Regions from separate parts of the Sinobacterium norvegicum genome, predicted to be linked through region 3. Evidence: predicted binding sites of a transcription regulator. Region 3 holds the regulator's gene; each other region holds the start of a gene.
What was found. The regulator PhoB, encoded in region 3, activates phosphate uptake and scavenging genes when phosphate is short. The targets are predictions, from matches to a motif close to TGTCATAAANNTGTAACA.
Positions count from the first base shown of each region.

Region 1: gspC (type II secretion system protein GspC) is a predicted target of PhoB. The motif match lies at 2,385-2,402, and genes of this name have one in related genera.
Region 2: L9P87_RS14775 (TIGR00153 family protein) is a predicted target of PhoB. The motif match lies at 1,819-1,836, and genes of this name have one in related genera.
Region 4: L9P87_RS07235 (substrate-binding domain-containing protein) is a predicted target of PhoB. The motif match lies at 2,233-2,250, and genes of this name have one in related genera.

Region 1 covers NZ_CAKLPX010000003.1:222,551-227,429, forward strand. The annotation lists gene oadA (sodium-extruding oxaloacetate decarboxylase subunit alpha) at 1-771, shown strand, start outside; gene L9P87_RS12970 (sodium ion-translocating decarboxylase subunit beta) at 785-2,089, shown strand; gene gspC (type II secretion system protein GspC) at 2,466-3,383, shown strand; gene gspD (type II secretion system secretin GspD) at 3,435-4,879, shown strand, end outside.
Region 2 covers NZ_CAKLPX010000004.1:49,835-54,713, forward strand. The annotation lists gene tfpB (type IV pilus assembly ATPase TfpB) at 1-1,691, opposite strand, end outside; gene L9P87_RS14775 (TIGR00153 family protein) at 1,910-2,587, shown strand; gene L9P87_RS14780 (inorganic phosphate transporter) at 2,606-3,880, shown strand; gene argA (amino-acid N-acetyltransferase) at 4,017-4,879, shown strand, end outside.
Region 3 covers NZ_CAKLPX010000001.1:730,819-735,697, reverse strand. The annotation lists gene L9P87_RS03195 (YgiQ family radical SAM protein) at 1-1,484, opposite strand, end outside; gene purU (formyltetrahydrofolate deformylase) at 1,728-2,582, shown strand; gene phoB (phosphate regulon transcriptional regulator PhoB) at 2,677-3,399, shown strand; gene phoR (phosphate regulon sensor histidine kinase PhoR) at 3,448-4,764, shown strand; gene L9P87_RS03175 (cation:proton antiporter) at 4,774-4,879, opposite strand, start outside.
Region 4 covers NZ_CAKLPX010000001.1:1,618,968-1,623,846, reverse strand. The annotation lists gene cobU (bifunctional adenosylcobinamide kinase/adenosylcobinamide-phosphate guanylyltransferase) at 1-465, shown strand, start outside; gene cobT (nicotinate-nucleotide--dimethylbenzimidazole phosphoribosyltransferase) at 462-1,502, shown strand; gene L9P87_RS07240 (histidine phosphatase family protein) at 1,526-2,146, shown strand; gene L9P87_RS07235 (substrate-binding domain-containing protein) at 2,324-3,679, shown strand; gene L9P87_RS07230 (substrate-binding domain-containing protein) at 3,889-4,879, shown strand, end outside.

The sequences.
Region 1 (4,879 bases), on a different contig from region 3:
CCGCTGGTAACGCCGACCTCGCAAATTGTCGGTACCCAGGCAGTGTTAAATGTCTTGACCGGTGAACGCTACAAGTCGATTACCAAGGAAACCGCCGGTGTGCTGAAGGGTGAATACGGCGCGGCGCCTGCTGCCGTTAACGCTGAGCTTCAGGCTCGGGTGCTTGACGGTGCTGAAGCCATCACCTGTCGCCCCGCTGATTTAATCGATGCAGAGGTCGACAAACTAACCGCTGAGCTCAAGCAGTTAGCTGGTGAGAAATCGATTACTTTGGCTGACGCTGAGATCGACGATGTATTGACCTATGCACTGTTTCCGCAGATTGGTTTGAAGTTTCTTGAAAACCGTAATAACCCTGACGCCTTTGAACCGGTCCCGACCATTGCCGATGCGGCGCCTGTTGCTGCGGCACCTGTCGCTGCAGGTGGTGAAGAAGTCTATACCGTCACGGTCAGTGGCCAACAGTATGTTGTTCAGGTAGCTGAAGGTGGCGATGTGTCGAATATTGCACCGGTTGCTGCTGCCGCTCCTGTCGCCGCTGCAGCACCCGCCGGTGGCGGTACTGAGCCTGTTTGTGCGCCTCTTGCCGGTAACATTTTCAAGGTTAACGTCAGTGCTGGCGAGCACGTGCAGGAAGGTGACGTGATTATCATTCTTGAAGCCATGAAGATGGAAACTGAGGTGCGTGCACCACGGGCGGGCTTGGTTGGGGCTGTATCAGTGAAAGAAGGTGATGCTGTCGCCGTTGGCGATACCTTAATCACACTATAATAACGGTAGTATCATGGATAACTTAACAAACCTGTGGTTAAGCACAGGTATTTATCAGTTCACTGTGGGCCAGTTCTTTATGATACTGGTCTGTCTGCTGCTGCTGTTTTTAGCGATAAAAAAAGGCTTTGAGCCTTTATTGCTCGTGCCTATTGGCTTTGGCGGCATTTTGGCCAACATCCCTGGTGCTGGGCTTGCCTACTCGGCGGTAGAAAACGCCATTAATATGGGTGGTCCTGAGGTCATTCAGCAATTAGCCGCGACGCTGGGTGTTGCCGATTGGGGGGATAGTCATGCGATTCTGACTGCCTATCACAACGCCTCAGCGGCAGTGCACACTACAGCAGTTCAGGTGGCTAACGACGCCACATTTGGCAACGGCATGCTGTACAACTTCTACTCGGTGGCCATTGCCAGTGGAGTGGCTCCGTTATTGATCTTTATGGGCGTGGGTGCAATGACGGACTTTGGTCCGCTACTGGCCAACCCAAAGACGCTGTTCCTTGGTGCTGCTGCACAGTTTGGTATCTTCGCCACCGTACTGGGTGCGGTGACGATGTCGCACTTTGGTATTATGGATTTCACCATTTCTGATGCCGCTGCAATTGGTATTATTGGTGGTGCCGATGGCCCTACAGCGATCTATGTCTCTAGTATTTTGGCGCCTCATCTACTGGGTGCTATTGCGGTTGCTGCCTATTCATATATGGCGCTGGTACCAATGATTCAGCCGCCGATTATGCGGGCGCTGACCACCGAGGCCGAGCGCAAAATTGAGATGGTTCAGCTGCGCCATATCAGTCGTGCCGAGAAGATTTGCTTCCCTATTGCTCTGCTCATACTGGTTGCTTTATTCTTGCCTAGTGCCGCGCCACTGCTGGGTATGTTCTGCTTCGGTAATTTGATGAAAGAATGTGGTGTAGTCGACCGTTTAAGCGATACCGCGCAAAACGCCTTGATCAACATTGTGACCATTTTCTTGGGGCTGTCTGTCGGTTCAAAATTAAGCGCCGATAAGTTTCTCGACCTCAGCACGCTCGGTATTCTCATGCTGGGTATGGTGGCCTTTGCCATTGGTACTGCGGCCGGTGTGTTGATGGCTAAACTAATGAACAAAATTACAACGCAGCAGATCAATCCATTGATTGGTTCAGCGGGTGTGTCGGCAGTACCGATGGCAGCGCGAGTGTCAAACAAGGTCGGTTTGGAGTCGAACCCACACAACTTCCTGTTGATGCACGCAATGGGCCCTAATGTGGCTGGTGTTATCGGTTCGGCCGTGGCGGCAGGTGTGATGATTTCGTTGATTGGTGGCTAGTTACTAACAGCGCAGAGGAAGGCGGGATGGTGATTGACCTCCCGCCTTTTTTTTGTGGAAAAATCCGTATTTTCAGACTGTTATAACCGTTGTTTAATCGCGACGAAACAAACTTGGGCTACAATAGCGGCTAAGTTACCGTTGAGTGACGGTTTTATTGTTGTCATGCTGTTCGCCGGTTTGGCTTTTGTCGGCGAATAGTAATAGTATAAAAGCGTATAGCAGACCGATGATGGTGGCTTTTTCTTCATCGTGTCGCAGTATCGAGCGGGAATGTTTAAAAGCCTTATTTTTAAGTGCCAAAAACATGACACAATAGAATATAACGATAAAAAATGATGTTGGCAGGGCCGAATTAGGCTCTAGAGGAGTTAGTTTGTTAAGCCGTGTTAAGGCTCTGGCAGGTGCCGAGAATAGTGACCAAATTGAGTCGTGGCTAAGGCTAACTATTATTGTTGTCGCGGTTTTTATGCTGTTGGTGGCGTTGGTTAATCTAACGTGGTCACTGGTGGCTGCAGACAATAATGCCATCGCCCCACCCGTGGCGGTAATGAATAATAGTCGCGGTGCTGTCAGTGAAAGCAATGTTGATATTAATCACCTGCAGGGCTTGGACTTTTTTGGCGAGAATGTTGCTGTTAATGAGCCGGTTATTAAAAAGGTTGAAACCAAAACAGCAGCGGTAACAAAACTGAATCTGGAGTTGAATGGGGTGATTTTGTCATCTGCCCCCGAGCTCTCAGTCGCTATTATTAGTTACCAGAAAAAGCAGAAGAACTATCAGTCAGGTGACAGCCTTCCTGGAGGAGGCCGAGTAAAACTGTTAGAGATATTCGCCGATAAGGTGTTGATTGAAAATGGCGGCAGAACTGAATCGTTATTGCTGTTTGATAAGACGAGTAAGGTGGCGACGATTACTTCGGCACCGAGAGTTGGCGCAGGTAAGACTGACGATCGCCGTAAGAATCAAGATACTCAACGGGTGCTGACGGATATGCGACAGCGGCTGCAGAAAAACCCAAGCTCATTGATGAAAATTATCAATGCCAGGCCCTACAGTGAAGATGGTCAGTTAGTGGGTTATCGGGTTGCCCCAGGGCGAGAGGTTGAAGCGTTTCAGCAACTCGGCTTTGAAAACGGTGATGTTATTACGGCGGTGAATGGCGAGGCGATTAGCGATCCGAGTAAGCTGATGAAACTGTATAAATTGGCCGGTGAGGCTCAGCAGGTCAACCTGTCAGTCATGCGTCAGGGGCAGAGCATCGATCTGCTCGTCGGCTTCGACACAGAATAGCGAGATAATAATGTATAACAACGAAGTAATGAATAATCAGGGTGTAAGCAAGTGAAGTTGATTTCCTATCAAAGCGTAGCGAGAACACTGTTGATAACGGCGGCATTATTACAACCGGTGTCGTCTCTAACCGCCGCACCTGCCGATATGGCACCGCAAACCTGGACGCTGAATTTCAATAACACCGACATTCAGGAGCTGATTCATTTTGTAGCCGATGCCACGGGTAAGACGATTATTGTCGACCCGAAAGTAACAGGCAAGGTCAAGGTTGTCTCTGTCGACCCAGTCGGTGAGGATGAGCTTTATCACCTGTTCCTGTCTGTGTTGGATGTGCACGGCTATGTCGCCGTCGAGTCCGGTGGCGCTATTCGCATCGTGCCGGCTAAATCAGGCCGTACGGAGGCGTTGCCAGTGGTTGAGACTCCGGGTGCCAACAGTGAGTACATCACCCATGTTATTCAGTTAGAGAATATTTCTGCGGCGAAACTGGTGCCTGTTTTGCGCCCGTTGGTGGCTCAGCAGTCCCATCTGGCTGCCTATGCGCCAAGTAATGCAATTATTATTGCCGACACCGCCGCAAATATTCAGCGTATTCGCCAGATTATCGATAGCATCGATCAGGCTGCTGTGGATAAAACCGACGTTGTCCAGCTCAAACATGCCTCTGCGGAAGATACCGTGAGGATGATCGAGTTACTCGATAAGGAAGATGCTGCCAGCAAGGGCGGCTCACAAAGCTCTCGGGTTAAGTTGGTGGCCGACGCTCGCACAAACAGCGTATTGATTAACGGCGATGAAATTCAGCGCAACCGTATCAAAGCCTTGGTCAAGCACTTGGATACGCCGCTGCCTACCAGTGGTAATGCCAGGGTTATCTATCTCGAATATGCCAATGCCATCGATGTGGCGGAGGTGCTGTCAAAGGTGACGGCCAATATGTCAAAGGCATCGGCTAATAACGCCAAGGGCAAGACTGTGACACCGACAGCATCGACGGCGGTGATTGAAGCAGACGAGGCGACTAACGCATTAATCGTCACCGCCAACGCCGGCGACTTGGCAATGATTGAAGGTATTATTGAAAAGCTGGACATACGTCGCGCCCAAGTATTGGTTGAGGCCATTATTGTTGAGCTCAGCGATGAGGATGGCAAGGATCTTGGTGTCGAATGGATGGGACAGAGCGGCGTCGGTTTTGGCAGTAACGTTTCCTCTGGCTTATTAGGCAGCATCGCCAGTGGTGTTGAGGCTGCAGACCCAACCGCTGGCCTGGCGACAGCGTTGGCGGGGACCAGAGGCGGTACCTTTGGTATTGCCGATGACGATTACGTGGCGATTATCCGCGCCCTGGAAGAGAAAACCAACAGCAATATATTGTCGACACCCAGCCTGTTAACTCTCGATAACAGTGAGGCACAGATCGTGGTTGGTAAGGAAGTCCCGTTTACCACTGGCAGCTATACCAATGACTCGGGTGACAGTTCCAACCCCTT
Region 2 (4,879 bases), on a different contig from region 3:
ATGCCCTCTCTCATTGCCTGCTCACTCAGCTTTTTTAAATCAGTATCATTGGTTATATGCTGTTTTACATCGTCTGACAGGACGAGGATTTCATAGATACCCTGACGACCGCGGAAGCCGGTATAGCGGCATTCATCACAGCCCTTGGCCTGGAACACTTGCTGTGGCGCCGTCACCCGCCAGGGTGCGGTTAGCTCTGACCAGACACCGGTATCCATTGACACCGGCTCCTTACAATCGGGGCACAGTGTCCGCACCAAGCGCTGCGCCATCACGCCGCTGAGAGTAGCCCGCAACAGATAGGCAGGCACACCGATTTCGAGCAGCCGAGTAATGGCGCTTGGCGCATCATTGGTATGTAGTGTCGACAGCATCAGGTGGCCGGTCAAGGCTGCCTGTGTCGCCATGTCGGCGGTCTCTGCATCGCGGATCTCTCCGACCATAATCACATCCGGGTCCTGGCGTAACAACGCTTTTACCCCGGTGGCAAAATCTAGATCGATATTAGGCTGCACCTGCATTTGATTAAACATCGGTTCGATCATTTCGATCGGGTCTTCGATAGTGCACAGATTGACCTCATCGGTCGCCAACTGACGCAGGCTGCTATACAGCGTGGTCGTCTTACCCGAGCCGGTAGGCCCCGTCACCAAAATGACTCCGTGCGGGCTCTTGAGCAAACCCTGCCAACGGCGCAGATCTTCCTTCAACAAACCAAGTTCATCGAAGCCTTGAGTAAACACCGTCGGATCGAAGATACGCATCACCAGTTTTTCGCCAAACGCCGTAGGCAAGGTCGATAGACGAAGTTCAATTTCACTGGCGTCGGCACGGCGGGTTTTTAAACGGCCATCCTGAGGGCGACGTTTCTCGGCGACATCGAGACGCCCCAATATTTTGATCCGACTGACCACCGCCGTTGTCACCTGCGCGGGAAACTCATAAATGGTGTGTAACACCCCGTCGATACGAAACCGAACACGGCCCATATCACGACGGGGCTCAATATGAATATCGCTGGCACGCTGAGCGAAGGCATAGCCCAGCAGCCAATCGACGATATTCACAATATGCTCGTCGTTGGCATCCGGATCTTTCATCTGCCCAAGGTCGAGCATCGCCTCTAGATTTGACAGCCCCGTAGAACTGCCAACCCCCTCATTATTTGCGCCACTGATCGACTTTGCCAGCGTGTAAAATTCGACTTGGTATTTCTTAATCTCGACAGGGTCGACGATAACCCGGCGGATTTGCTTACGTGTAATGTGGCGTAGATCTTCCTCCCAAATATCAACCATCGGCTGCGCCGAGGCGATCACCACCTCATCGCTGTCAACCGCCAACGCCAAAATTTGATGACGGCGGGCAAAGGCATAACTCATTACCCCACTGACCGCTGCAACATCGATTTTCAGCGGATCAATACGCATATAGGGTTGAGATACGCGGTCGGCCAGCCATTTTAATAAGCTCTCAGTATCGAGTTTCTTATTCTTTTTTAGTTGATCATCAAGCTGTTGCGATGCGATAAAGTTAATAGGGTGCAGCGCCGCTTGTTCTGGCGTACGAGAAACACTGACAATACGATCATGATCTTTTTGACTTAATCGATCGTCGGCTAACAAATCATCCAGCAGCGTGCGAAGTTCAATAAGCTGGCCGCTAGACCTGTTTTGTAATGTTTCTGTCATATAAATTTCACTCAACTAAATAACACGCTAATTTTAATATTATTAACAACTTGTATGGCTTTTACAAAGTCTTAACACGCTTTTATTAACGCCACCCTCGACGCTTTATGACAGTTCGATGACAAACTGTCATAAAGCTGTAACATTAATAAATGACAATGCTCGAATTAATATCTAGCATCGTGTGTTTTTGCTTCACAACTACCGGAGCCCTTAAAATGGTTAGCATCCCGTTTGGTAACATGTTCGGCCAATCGCCAATTAAGCCGATTCAGCGCCATATGATTAAAGCACAGGCTTGTGCTGCTCAACTACATGATTTCTTTGCCGCCGTATTAATCAGCGACTGGGAACAGGCCGAAAGCCAACAGCGTCAAATCGGTATTTTAGAGAACGAAGCCGATGACATGAAGCGCTCAATTCGCCTTCATCTACCGAAAAACCTCTTTTTACCGGTTCCACGTTCAGATTTGCTTGAACTGGTTACCATGCAGGACAAAATTGCCAATAAAGCCAAAGATGTTGCCGGCCTGATGCTGGGCCGTCAGATGGAAATTCCTCAGGCGATGAAGGCCTCGATGGAAAGCTACGTCAATAAGGCCATCGCCACATCGGCTCAGGCTGTCGAGGCCATTAACGAACTAGATAAGTTACTCGACACCGGCTTTAGCGGCCGTGAGTTAGAGACTGTAGAAGCCCTTATCGGCGAGCTCGATCGCCTCGAAACAGACACCGACGAGCTAGAGGTGGCCATCCGCGCCACGCTGTTCAAGATTGAAAACGATCTGCCGCCTATCGAGGTGATGTTTCTCTACAAAATTATCGAGTGGATAGGCGATTTAGCCGACTCTTCTCAGCGCGTTGGCGCCCGCCTCCAAATCTTAATCGCACGTTAATCAATAGAGTTTATCACTATGGATATTATTGCTGAATACGGCACCATTCTCCTTATCATGGCCTGTGCTTTTGGCTTTTTCATGGCCTGGGGTGTCGGCGCCAACGACGTTGCCAACGCCATGGGTACCTCTGTAGGTTCCAAGGCGCTTACCGTAAAACAAGCGATTCTCATCGCCATGATCTTCGAGTTTGCCGGTGCCTATTTGGCCGGTGGAGAGGTCACAGGAACCATACGCAAAGGCATCATAGACCCGACCATTCTTAGCGGCCAACCCGAGCTGCTGGTTTACGGCATGCTGGCAGCCCTGCTTGCTGCCGGCTGTTGGTTGTTCATCGCCTCAATGATGGGCTGGCCGGTATCGACCACCCACAGTATTGTCGGCGCCATTGTCGGCTTTGCCGCCGCGGGTATCGGTGTCGACGCGGTGAACTGGGGTAAGGTCGGCCATGTCGTTGCCAGCTGGGTGGTATCACCCATGCTGGCCGGCGTGATCTCCTTTGCACTGTTTAAATCGGTTCAGCGTCTAATTCTTAACACCAAAAGCCCCTTCCAAAACGCACAAAAATACGTACCGGTTTACATGTTTTTTGTTGGCTTTATGATTGCCATGGTTACCATGCTCAAAGGCCTGAAACACGTCCTCAAGGATGCCGGCATTCAGTTGAGCTTTGTGCAGGATGCTGGCATTGCCATCATCGCCGGTATCATCGTGGCAATGATCGGCAAATATTTCCTCAGTCGCATCAAGTTTATTGAGAACTCCAATAACCAAAACCGCTTCGAAAGCGTCGAAAAAGTATTCGCCGTTCTGATGATTTTCACCGCCTGTGCCATGGCCTTTGCCCACGGCTCTAATGATGTCGCCAACGCTGTCGGCCCTATTGCCGCTATTTGGGGTGTTCTAGAAACCGGTGGCGTACAAGCTAAGAGCGTTATGCCCAGCTGGATTTTGCTCCTTGGTGGTGCTGGTATTGTCGTCGGCTTGGCCACTTACGGGTTCAAGGTGATGGCTACCATCGGCAAGAAAATCACCGAATTGACGCCCAGTCGCGGCTTTGCCGCGGAACTCGCCGCCGCGACGACCGTGGTCTTGGCTTCCGCCACCGGCCTGCCTATCTCCACCACCCACACGCTGGTAGGTGCGGTACTCGGCGTGGGCCTAGCCCGTGGTATTGGCGCCCTTAACCTGCGGGTTATTTCATCGATTTTTATGTCGTGGATTATTACTCTACCGGCCGGCGCTGGCCTGGCAATTGTCTTCTTCTTCATGTTTAAAGGCATGTTTGGCTAGCAGGACATTGCGTCGATAAAAGCGGCCTCGGCCGCTTTTTTTATGCCCGCCTGAAACCCCCAACAGATCAAACATTGTCAGCCAGCACGGCACTGATATACTGGGAGTTTAATGACTCTACTATGGCGCTAATCCGGTGAATAATACCCAGGCCTTTGTCGATTGGTTTCGGCAATCATCCCCCTATATCCATGCCCATCATGGCAAGACCATTGTGATCACCCTGACTGGTGAAGTGGTTGAGTCGGATAACTTTCGTCATATTATTCATGACATAGCCCTGCTGAACAGCCTGGGTATCCGTCTGGTGTTGATTCATGGTGCCCGACCTCAGATTCAACAACGGCTCAATTTACGTGGCCTCGAGAGCCATATACACAACAATGTTCGCATAACCGACGTCGACGCCTTAGAGGCGGTCAAGGATGCCAGCGGATCCATCCGTTGCTCTATCGAAGCCATGCTGTCACTGGGGTTACCCAACTCGCCGATGCACGGCGCCACCATTCGTGTCACCGGCGGCAACTACGTGACGGCCAAACCTATGGGTGTACACCAAGGTGTCGACTTTCAGCATACCGGCAGCGTTCGCAGCATCAATGCTGAGGCGATCACTCAGCAGCTCAACTGTGGCGACATCGTATTAATCTCCCCTCTGGGTTACTCTCCAACCGGCGAAATTTTCAACATGCCGGCAGAGGATTTGGCGATGCAGACAGCGCTGGCGATCAAAGCCGATAAACTGATCTATCTCGACAACAGCGAGGGAATCTTCGATGCTGGCAATCAACTCGTGGCTCAGTTATCCATCGCCGAGGCAAAACAGCTCACCGCGCTCAGCGACCATCAACAACACGTGATCAACGCCGCCATCGAGGCCTCCAGCCAAGGCATTGAGCGAGTCCATATCATCAGCAATCAAATAGACGGTACGTTGTTACGGGAGCTGTTCACCCGTGATGGCTGCGGCACCATGGTTTATGCCGACAGCTATGACGT
Region 3 (4,879 bases):
ATCAGCACACGCTTAACGCCGCTGACATTTCGAGCGCGACGATAGAGGCTGATCAGCGGTGTCTGATCGGTTTTGAGGTTTTTACAGATGCCGGGGTGGACACAACTCAGGCGGCGACAGCTTTCCTCAATCTCCTTACTCTTACAGGCCAGTCGCCACATATTGGCAGTCGGTCCGCCGAGGTCGGAGATGGTGCCGGTAAAGCCCTCGGTCTTATCTCGGATGGCCTCGACCTCGGCAATAATCGAATCCTCAGAGCGGTTTTGGATAATGCGCCCCTCGTGTTCGGTAATCGAGCAGAAACTACAGCCACCAAAGCAGCCACGCATAATGTTGATTGAGAAGCGGATCATCTCAAAGGCGGTAATTTTCTTACCCTGATAAACCGGATGTGGGTTGCGGGCATAGGGCAGGGCGAAGACGCCGTCGAGTTCGTCGGTGGTCAGCGGAATCGGTGGGGGGGTCAACCAAACATCTCGGTTACCGTGGCGCTGAACCAGGGCGCGGGCGTTGCCGGGGTTGGTTTCAAGGTGCAGCACGCGCGAGGCGTGGGCATACAGAACCGGGTCTTTGCTGACGGTTTCAAAACTGGGGATGCGGACAAAACTGCGGTCGCGGGGTGCGACATCCTTCGGTGGGTTGAGGTCGAAGATCTTCAGTACCTGAACCTCTTCCTCGGCTGGCATTGCCGCGTCAGCGTCATTCTTGACGCAGCCTTCGGTCTCTTCTTCGGTCTGATAGGGGCTGTGTAAGGTGTCGACCTTGCCGGGGCGGTCGACATCGGTGGAGTCTATCTCGACCCAGCCCTTGGGCAGTTCTTTGGCGATATAGGCGGTGCCACGAATGTCGCGTATTTGGCCGATGGTCTCGCCATTGTTGAGGCGGTGAGCGACATCGACAATGGCTCTGTCGGCGTTACCATAGAGCAGCATGTCGGCCTTGGAATCGACCAGTACCGAGCGTTTGACGGTATCGCTCCAGTAATCATAATGGGCGATACGGCGCAGGCTGGCTTCTATCGAGCCGATGACTACAGGCACGCCCTTGTAACACTCGCGAACCTTTTGGGCGTAGACGGTGACGGCGCGGTCAGGGCGTTTACCGCCGACATTACCGGCGGTATAGGCATCGTCGTGGCGCAGTTTTTTATCGGCGGTATAGCGATTGATCATCGAGTCCATATTACCCGAGGCAATACCCCAGAATAAATTGGGCTTGCCGAGGGTCATAAAGTCTTCTTTCTTGGTCCAGTCGGGCTGAGAAATAATGCCGACACGAAAACCCTGAGCCTCCAGTAAACGCCCGATAACAGCCATGCCAAAACTGGGGTGGTCGACATAGGCATCGCCGGTAACGATGATGACATCGCAGCTATCCCAGCCTAAGTCGTCCATTTCCTTTCTGCTCATGGGCAGGAAGGGAGCGGGACCAAAGCATTCCGCCCAGTGTTTGCGGTAGGAAAAAAGTGAGGTGGCGGCTGACATAAGGCGAAGTGACCGATAGCTTACAAAGTGGGCGCATATTATACGCCTATTATGGCTAAAGAGATAGAATCTGGCGAAAATATCATGATGCGGGTCATTGCCTGGTGAAAATAGCTGATCATTGTGTCAATAAATTGTCATGGTGACCGACAACGGTGGAGGCGAGACCGTGCAAGGCATATAATAACGTTAATGAATGGCAGGGCAGATGCCAGTGAGTAAATGATAACAAAAGGTTTTTTTATGGATCGTACTATTCGATTGTTGATCTCATGCCCCGATAAAGTAGGGATTGTTGCGGCGGTCAGTGATTTTATTGCCCAGCGCGGCGGTTGGATGACTGAGGCTAACTATCACGCCGACCGCGATACGGGGCAATTCTTTATGCGCAGCGAGATCTTAGCGCAAAGCCTGTCGGTGGATAGCGAGCAATTCCGCGCGGACTTTGCTGTGCTCGCCGATGGTTTTGACATGCAGTGGCAATTCAGTGACTCCGATGTGCGCAAGAAGGTCGTTTTGATGGCCTCCCATGCCTCTCACTGTTTGGCTGATATCTTGCACCGTTGGCACAGTGGTGAGCTTGAGTGTGACATTGTGGGTGTGGTGGCCAATCATGAGAATCTCCGGTCGATGGTCGAGTGGCACAAAATCCCCTATCACTTTATTAACTTTAAAGACCGTGAAAAAGCCGAGGCGAATGCCGAGGTGGAGGCCACGTTAGCCACCATGGCACCGGATGTGGTGGTGTTGGCTCGCTATATGCAAATCATCCCCGCCAGTCTTTGTCAGCAGTACCATGGCCGAATGATCAATATCCATCACAGTTTCTTGCCCTCTTTTGTCGGCGCCAACCCTTATCAGAAGGCCTTCGACCGGGGTGTTAAGCTGGTCGGCGCAACCTGCCACTATGTGACCGAGCAGCTCGATGAGGGGCCGATACTGGATCAGGATGTGATCCGCGTCAGCCACCGTGACAGCAAGGAGGACATGGTGCGCTTGGGTAAGGATGTGGAGCAGCAAGTCTTAGCCAGGGGGTTACGTGCGCACCTGCAAGACCGCATAGTGGTGCAGGGTAATAAAACCGTCATATTCGATTAGCATTATATTTAGGTTGTAATGAGGCTGTCACAAAAATGTCGTTAAATGTTCATCTATTCAGTATTTAATGCGTTCATTGTTTGGAGAGTAAACTATGACCAGTGCCAAAATTCTGATTGTGGACGATGAAGCCGCAATTCGTGAAATGTTAAGAATGAACCTAGAATTGTCCGGCTTTGACTGTGTAGAGGCCGCCGACGCCATTGAGGCCCATGGCCTGATTGTCGATGAATTACCTCAGTTGGTCTTGCTGGACTGGATGTTGCCAGGCACCAGTGGGATCGAATTGGTACGCCGGCTGAAGAAGGATGAGGCCACCAAGGATGTGCCGGTCATCATGCTGACTGCCAAGGCCGATGAGGGAAATAAGATTCAAGGTCTTGAGGGCGGTGTCGATGATTATATTACCAAGCCATTTTCGCCCCGCGAGTTAATCGCCCGTGTCAATGCGGTGTTGCGCCGCAGTGCCGGTGTTGCTCAGAGTGATAAAATTTCTGTCGGTGAGTTGGTGATGGAGCCGGACAGCCACCGTGTCACGTTGGCCAATAGCAGTATTAATCTGGGGCCGACAGAGTACCGTTTGCTCAACTTTTTTATGACCCACCAAGAGCGTGTCTATTCCCGTGCCCAGTTACTCGACCGTGTTTGGGGTGGTAACGTCTATGTTGAAGAACGCACTGTCGATGTCCATATTCGCCGTCTGCGCAAGGCGTTGTTGTTGGATGATGGTCGTGATTTTGGTCAGTATATTCAAACTGTCCGTGGCGCTGGCTACCGTTTTTCAGAGCAGGGTGTGGTGGTTGAGTCAGTCCAGTGATTGGGCGATATCGCCAGTTATTTATGCTTTTAAAATTGAGATGATTGAGTGAACTACCAACCAGCGTTCAACCGCGAAGTACTTCGTGTTTTATTGTTTTTGATTCCTATTGCCGTTGTTGGCGGCATGACGGGCGAACTCGCCTTGGCGATGTTAATTGGCAGTCTGTGTTTTATTGCCGATTATCTTTTTCGGATTCATCGATTAAGACGTTGGTTAGAAGATACTGAGGGGATTAGTGATCTCTCTTCTGCGGATAAAAAATTCGGCATGATGCGAGAGGTGGCAATGGATTATAGCCGCCTGCGGACGCGGCATGTTGAACAGAGCCGCCGCTTGAGTGTGGCGGAAAGTTATCTGCAGGAGGCGGCATCATCGCTGTCTGATGGCGTCATAGTGGTTGCGGCAGGGGGCAGTTTAACCTGGTCTAACAAGGCGGCAGCAGAATTTTTGGGCGTGGGTTTCCCGCGCCATTATCGCAAATTATTGGTCAATCTGGTCAGCGATAAATGCTTTATAGACTACTTTGATTGCTGTGAATATGGTGAGCCATTGGAGATAGCCTCACCGGTTTTACCGCATCTTACCTTAAGTATTAGTATGACCTTTTTTGGTGCCGGCAACCGACTTATTTTTGTCCGAAACATTTCAAAAATCCGCCACCTCGAAAAAATTCGCCAAGACTTTATCGGCAATATGTCCCATGAGTTGCGCACACCGCTGACCGTTATTAAGGGCTATTTAGAGGTTATTTCAACCCATATTGAGGGTGAAAATTCGCGCTGGGAGCGGCCATTGTTGCAAATGCAAGAGCAGGCTGAGCGGATGGAGCATCTGATTACTGATTTGATGTGGCTGTCGCGGTTGGAATCTGTGCCGCAGGAGGACTCGAATACGCCGGTTGCGGTGGCGGCGATTTCAAGAGAGATGGCTGAGGAAGCCTCTGTCCACAGAGCCGGTCAAGGTAAGATTTTTGAAGTCAACGTCGATGATTCGATCAGCTTGATTGGTGAGTTTAAAGAGGTGCGTAGCGCGCTGAATAACTTGGTGGTAAATGCGTGTAAATACACCGATGACGATGGCGTTATTCGTATCGATTGGCGGCTTAATGATGCGGGCGGCGCGATTTTTTCGGTCTCTGATAATGGTTTTGGTATCGCCGAGGAGCATTTGTCTCGGTTGACTGAGCGTTTCTATCGGGTGGATACCAGCCGGTCAATCGCCACCGGTGGAACCGGTCTTGGTCTGGCGATTGTTAAGCATGTTTTGATGCGACACGGGGCCGAATTGCAGGTCTGCAGTGAGGAGGGTGTTGGCTCTACCTTCAGCTGTATTTTCCCGGCCAATAGAGTGTCTCGCCAATAGATTAAGCTGTCAGGTGGTTTTGCCGTTATCGAGTCTGTTGGTGTCGGTGGCGGCACTCTTGCTGCTAACCAAGCTGATGACTGACCAGCCACTGTCGGGTTTGATGTCGCCGCCT
Region 4 (4,879 bases), 890 kb from region 3:
CAGCTTTGTCGTGACAGCGAAAAGCAGGTTATTTATGTCGCCACGGCCACCGCCGGTGATGACGAAATGACTCGACGGATTGCCCGTCATCGTGCCGACCGTCCCGGTCAATGGCCGACAATTGAAGAGCCGATTGCATTGGCCCAAGCACTGACCCGCTATAACGATGAAAAATATTGCTTGATGGTCGACTGCTTGACCCTGTGGCTGACCAATAATTTATTGGCAGAGGTAGACTGTTGGCAGCAGCAAAAACAGGCACTGCTGGCGCTACTGCAGGATTTTAAAGGTGACATAATATTTGTCAGCAACGAGGTGGGCTTGGGTATTGTGCCCTTGGGGGAGCTCTCTCGGCGATTTAGCGATGAGGCCGGTTGGCTGCATCAGGCGCTGGCAAAACAATGCCACCGCGTTATTTTTGTGGTGGCCGGGTTGCCACAGGTGTTTAAAGGTGAGGCGTTATGACTATGTGGTATCAGCAGGCAGCAAAAGAAATCAATGTTGAGATGAAGCTAGAGGCGATCAAGCGACAATCGGTGCTGACCAAACCACCAGGCTCGCTCGGCCAGCTTGAGGCTGTTGCTGTAGCGCTTGCCTCGATGCAGGGTGCGGTAAAGCCGGTGCTAAAAAAGCCGTATATTGCAATTTTTGCCGGTGATCATGGCGTCGCAAACCAGGGTGTATCGGCTTTCCCGCAGGTGGTCACCGGTGAGATGATTCGAAATTTTTCCGCCGGTGGTGCCGCTATCACAGTAATGGCAAAGCAGATGAACGCGGGCTTCAGTGTGTTAAATATGGGAACCGCTTATTATGTGGAGCCACTGGAAGGCGTGATTGACGTCAGTATTAAACCGGGCACGGATGATTTTAGTCAGCAGCCCGCCATGACCCCAGCCGAAACAGAGGCCTGTTTACAGACCGGCGCTGATTTTATTGATGGTCTCGACTGCGACATTTTTATTGGCGGCGAGATGGGTATTGCCAATACCACCTCAGCGTCTGCGTTAGCGACAGTCTTGCTGGTGCAAAACGCCGATGATTTAGCTGGCCCCGGCACCGGTGTCAGTAAGGACGTGGTCGATCACAAGGCCCAGGTTATTGCCGCCGCCATCGACTTACATCAGCCATCGGCGGAGCAACCTGTTGCCTTGTTAGCAGCTCTGGGTGGCCTGGAAATCGCCGGACTGGTCGGCGCTTATATTCGTTGTGCTCAACGTGGTTTGCCAATCTTAGTTGATGGCTTTATTGCCACTGTGGCGGCGCTTATCGCGGTTAAAATCAATCCCTCCGTTCGGGATTGGATGTTGTTTGGCCATAGTTCTGCAGAGCCTGGCCACGTCAAAGTACTGCGTCAGCTTGAAGCGAAGCCGATACTGCAGCTCGATATGCGCCTCGGTGAGGGGTCTGGCGCTGCGGTGGCGTATAGCGTTGTACAATCAGCGCTGGCCTTACATAATCAAATGGCAAGTTTTGCCGATGCCGGTGTCTCAACCGGCGAATAGTGTGTGCAGGGGCGAGGTGTACTATGGATGTAACAATTATCGACTTGCTGCGTCATGGCGAATGTCAGGGCGGAGAAATATTTAGAGGCACCACTGATGTCGAACTGACCGACAAAGGCTGGCGGCAAATGCAGGTCAGCAGCGCTTGTGAGAGCGCGCCGTGGCAGCAAATTATTACCTCGCCATTGAAACGGTGTGCGCTATTTGCCGAGCAGTTGGCAGCACAGCATCAGCTGCCCTGTACCAGGCACCAAGATTTTGCCGAGATTAGCTTTGGTGATTGGGAGGGCTGCTTGGTCAGTGATGTCGAGCGCGAGCAGGGTGAAAATTTAAAGAAGTTTTGGCATTCACCGACGACTAACACACCACCGAACGGAGAGCCGATGGTGGCATTTTCAGATCGTCTAGACCGTGGCTGGCAAAGTCTGTTGGCGGATTACCGTGGCCAGCATCTGCTGCTGGTCAACCATGGTGGGGCGTTGCGGGTGTTATTGACCAAGATATTATCGATGCCGCTTGATGCCATTGTTCAGCTGGATGTCCCCTACGCCTGTTTCACACGGGTTAAAATCTATCACAGTAATGGCCGCAGCGATTGGAGCCAGTTGGTAAGCCATAATACCTCGATTGAAATGCTGGGTTAGTTTGAAATGTTTGCAGGTATCGGCTGCTATTCTGTCGTTGCTGTCAGGCTTACGCTTCGGCTAGCCAGCCTAGGCTGTCATTAAGTTGTCATTTTTCTGTCACTAATAGTTCATCTTTTGTTATTAAAATAGTCAAAAATAATAACGTTATTATTGTTGTCTAGGGTGTTAATAACTATGATTTTGAGAAAAGTGGCAGGCCAAAATATCCTGCTGATAATACTGTGCATCGTGCTGTTATTGCCCCGTTCAGCAGTGTCTGAGGAGGTTATATTTTCGCTGTCTGGTTCCAATACTGTCGGCGCGAAACTGGCGCCGGCTCTGGTGATTGGATATTTGAAAAGTGTCGGTGCCGAGGCGATTAATATCGAACCCAGCGCGACAAATAACAATGAGTCGGTGATAAGGGCTCGACTGCTGAGCGATAATGGATTGTACCAATTAATTTCGGTGCATTTGGCTGCTCATGGTTCCAGCACGGGATTCAAGGCGTTAAACAGTGAGGTGGCTGATATTGCCATGTCGTCACGGCAGATTAAGCCCAAGGAAGTAAAACGCCTACAGCGCTTTGGCGATCTCAAGGCGATAGGGGCTGAACATATAATTGCTATCGATGGATTAGCTATTATAGTTCATCGGGATAACAAACTTCAGACTTTGTCTAAAACACTTTTAGCAAAAATATTTTCTGGTGAAATTAATAATTGGCAACAGCTCGGCGGCGCTGATACAGCGATTAATCGTTATGCACGTGATGATCAATCGGGTACTTGGGATACATTTAAAAAGCTGGTGCTGGGTAAGGTGCCGCTGGATAAGTCGGCAGAACGTTTCGAATCCAATGCGGAGTTGTCTCGTCGAGTCAGTACCGACCTCTATGGTATTGGCTTTGTTCCCTTGGCCGCAGTGGGGCAAGCCAAGGTGTTGTCGGTATCGGACGATCAGACTCGGGCGATGAGACCGCAGCAAATCAATGTTGCCACAGAGGATTACCCGCTGGCTCGGCGATTGTATTTGTATACTCGCCCGGATGTGGATAACCCCCATATTCTACATTTTATTGACTACGTGATGGCGCGACAAGGGCAGACGGTGGTCGAGGACATCGGTTTTATATCGCAGAATATTATTGCCGTTAAACAACCAATAGTACGTGGTGCCCCCGATAATTATAACGAGCTGATTCGGCGAGCGCAGAGGCTGAGCGTCAATTTTTATTTCTCACCCGGCAGTTCTAAACTTGATACCAAGGCCTACCGTGACTTACTGCGATTAGAGCACTATTTTGCCCGCGAGCAGAGTGGTGATGAGGTTTGGTTGGTAGGTTTTAGCGATCAGAAAAGCAGCCCGGCATTAGAATCATTGTTGGCCAGACATCGGGCTCTGAAGGTGAAGAATAAACTGCATGGCAAGGTAGAAAATATTCAGCCGGTGATGAGTGTTGGTGCGTTTATGCCGATTGCGAATAATGCCGATGATGCGGCCAAGATGAAAAATGGACGGGTTGAAGTCTGGCTGTCATCAGCACAATGAAATAATAAAAATATGTTTTCTCTTTGCCCCGGTCGGCCCGATTTTATCGTGGTTGATGCGGGGCTTTTTTGTCCCTCATAATTTCGCCCGCCTGTCACGGAAGCTTCATATTACGTTCACGTAACTGTCAATTGTCAGCGCTAAGATATCCGGTATTAACAGAAAGTAAGTCATCAGCATTTAAATATAATAACTTATTGGAGTAGATCATGAAAAAAACACTGGCAGTCATGGCCCTTACAGGTCTCGTATCAACCGTCGTTCAGGCTCAGCAGCGCGATTACATCAGTATTGTTGGCTCGTCGACGGTATATCCCTTCTCTACCGTAGTGGCAGAGCGTTTTGGCATGAATACCGACTACAAAACCCCCAAGGTTGAATCGACAGGCTCGGGTGGTGGTTTCAAGCTATTTTGTGCCGGTGTTGGCACCAATACACCTGATATTACCAATGCCTCGCGGGCGATTAAGCCATCTGAGGTTGAGCTGTGTAACAGTAACGGCGTTAAAGACATTATGGAAGTTGTGATTGGCTATGATGGCATCGTATTAGCCAATGCCAAGAGTGCAGCCCAGTATGACTTGTCTCTTCGCGACATATACCTCGCTTTGGCGCGTAATGTACCAAACCCTGACGGCTCTGAGACTCTGGTTGAAAACCCGTATCAGACTTGGAACGATGTGAACCCAGCGCTTCCGAACAGCAGGATCGAAGTATTGGGTCCACCACCGACATCGGGTACCCGTGATGCATTCGCTGAATTAGCGCTGGAGGGTGGCTGTAAAACATATGGCTGGATCAGGGCGATGAAGAAGCAAGATAAAAAGAAGTACAAGGCTGTCTGCCATGGCGTGCGTGAAGATGGTGGCTATGTTGAGGCGGGCGAGAACGACAACCTAATCGTGCAAAAATTACGTGCAAACCCAACCATGCTAGGCATTTTTGGCTTCTCCTATCTCGATCAGAATGCCGATGTTGTGCAGGGCGCAAAGATCAATGGTGAGCAACCCGAATTTGAAAAAATATCTGATGGTTCCTACCCGGTATCACGCTCACTGTTCTTCTATGTCAAGAAACAGCACATCGAGAAAACACCAGGAATTGAAGCCTTTTTAGCCGAGTTCACCAGTAAAAAAGCAATGGGCGAGCAAGGTTACCTGGTCGACAAAGGTATGATTCCGCTAAATAGCGAGTACTACG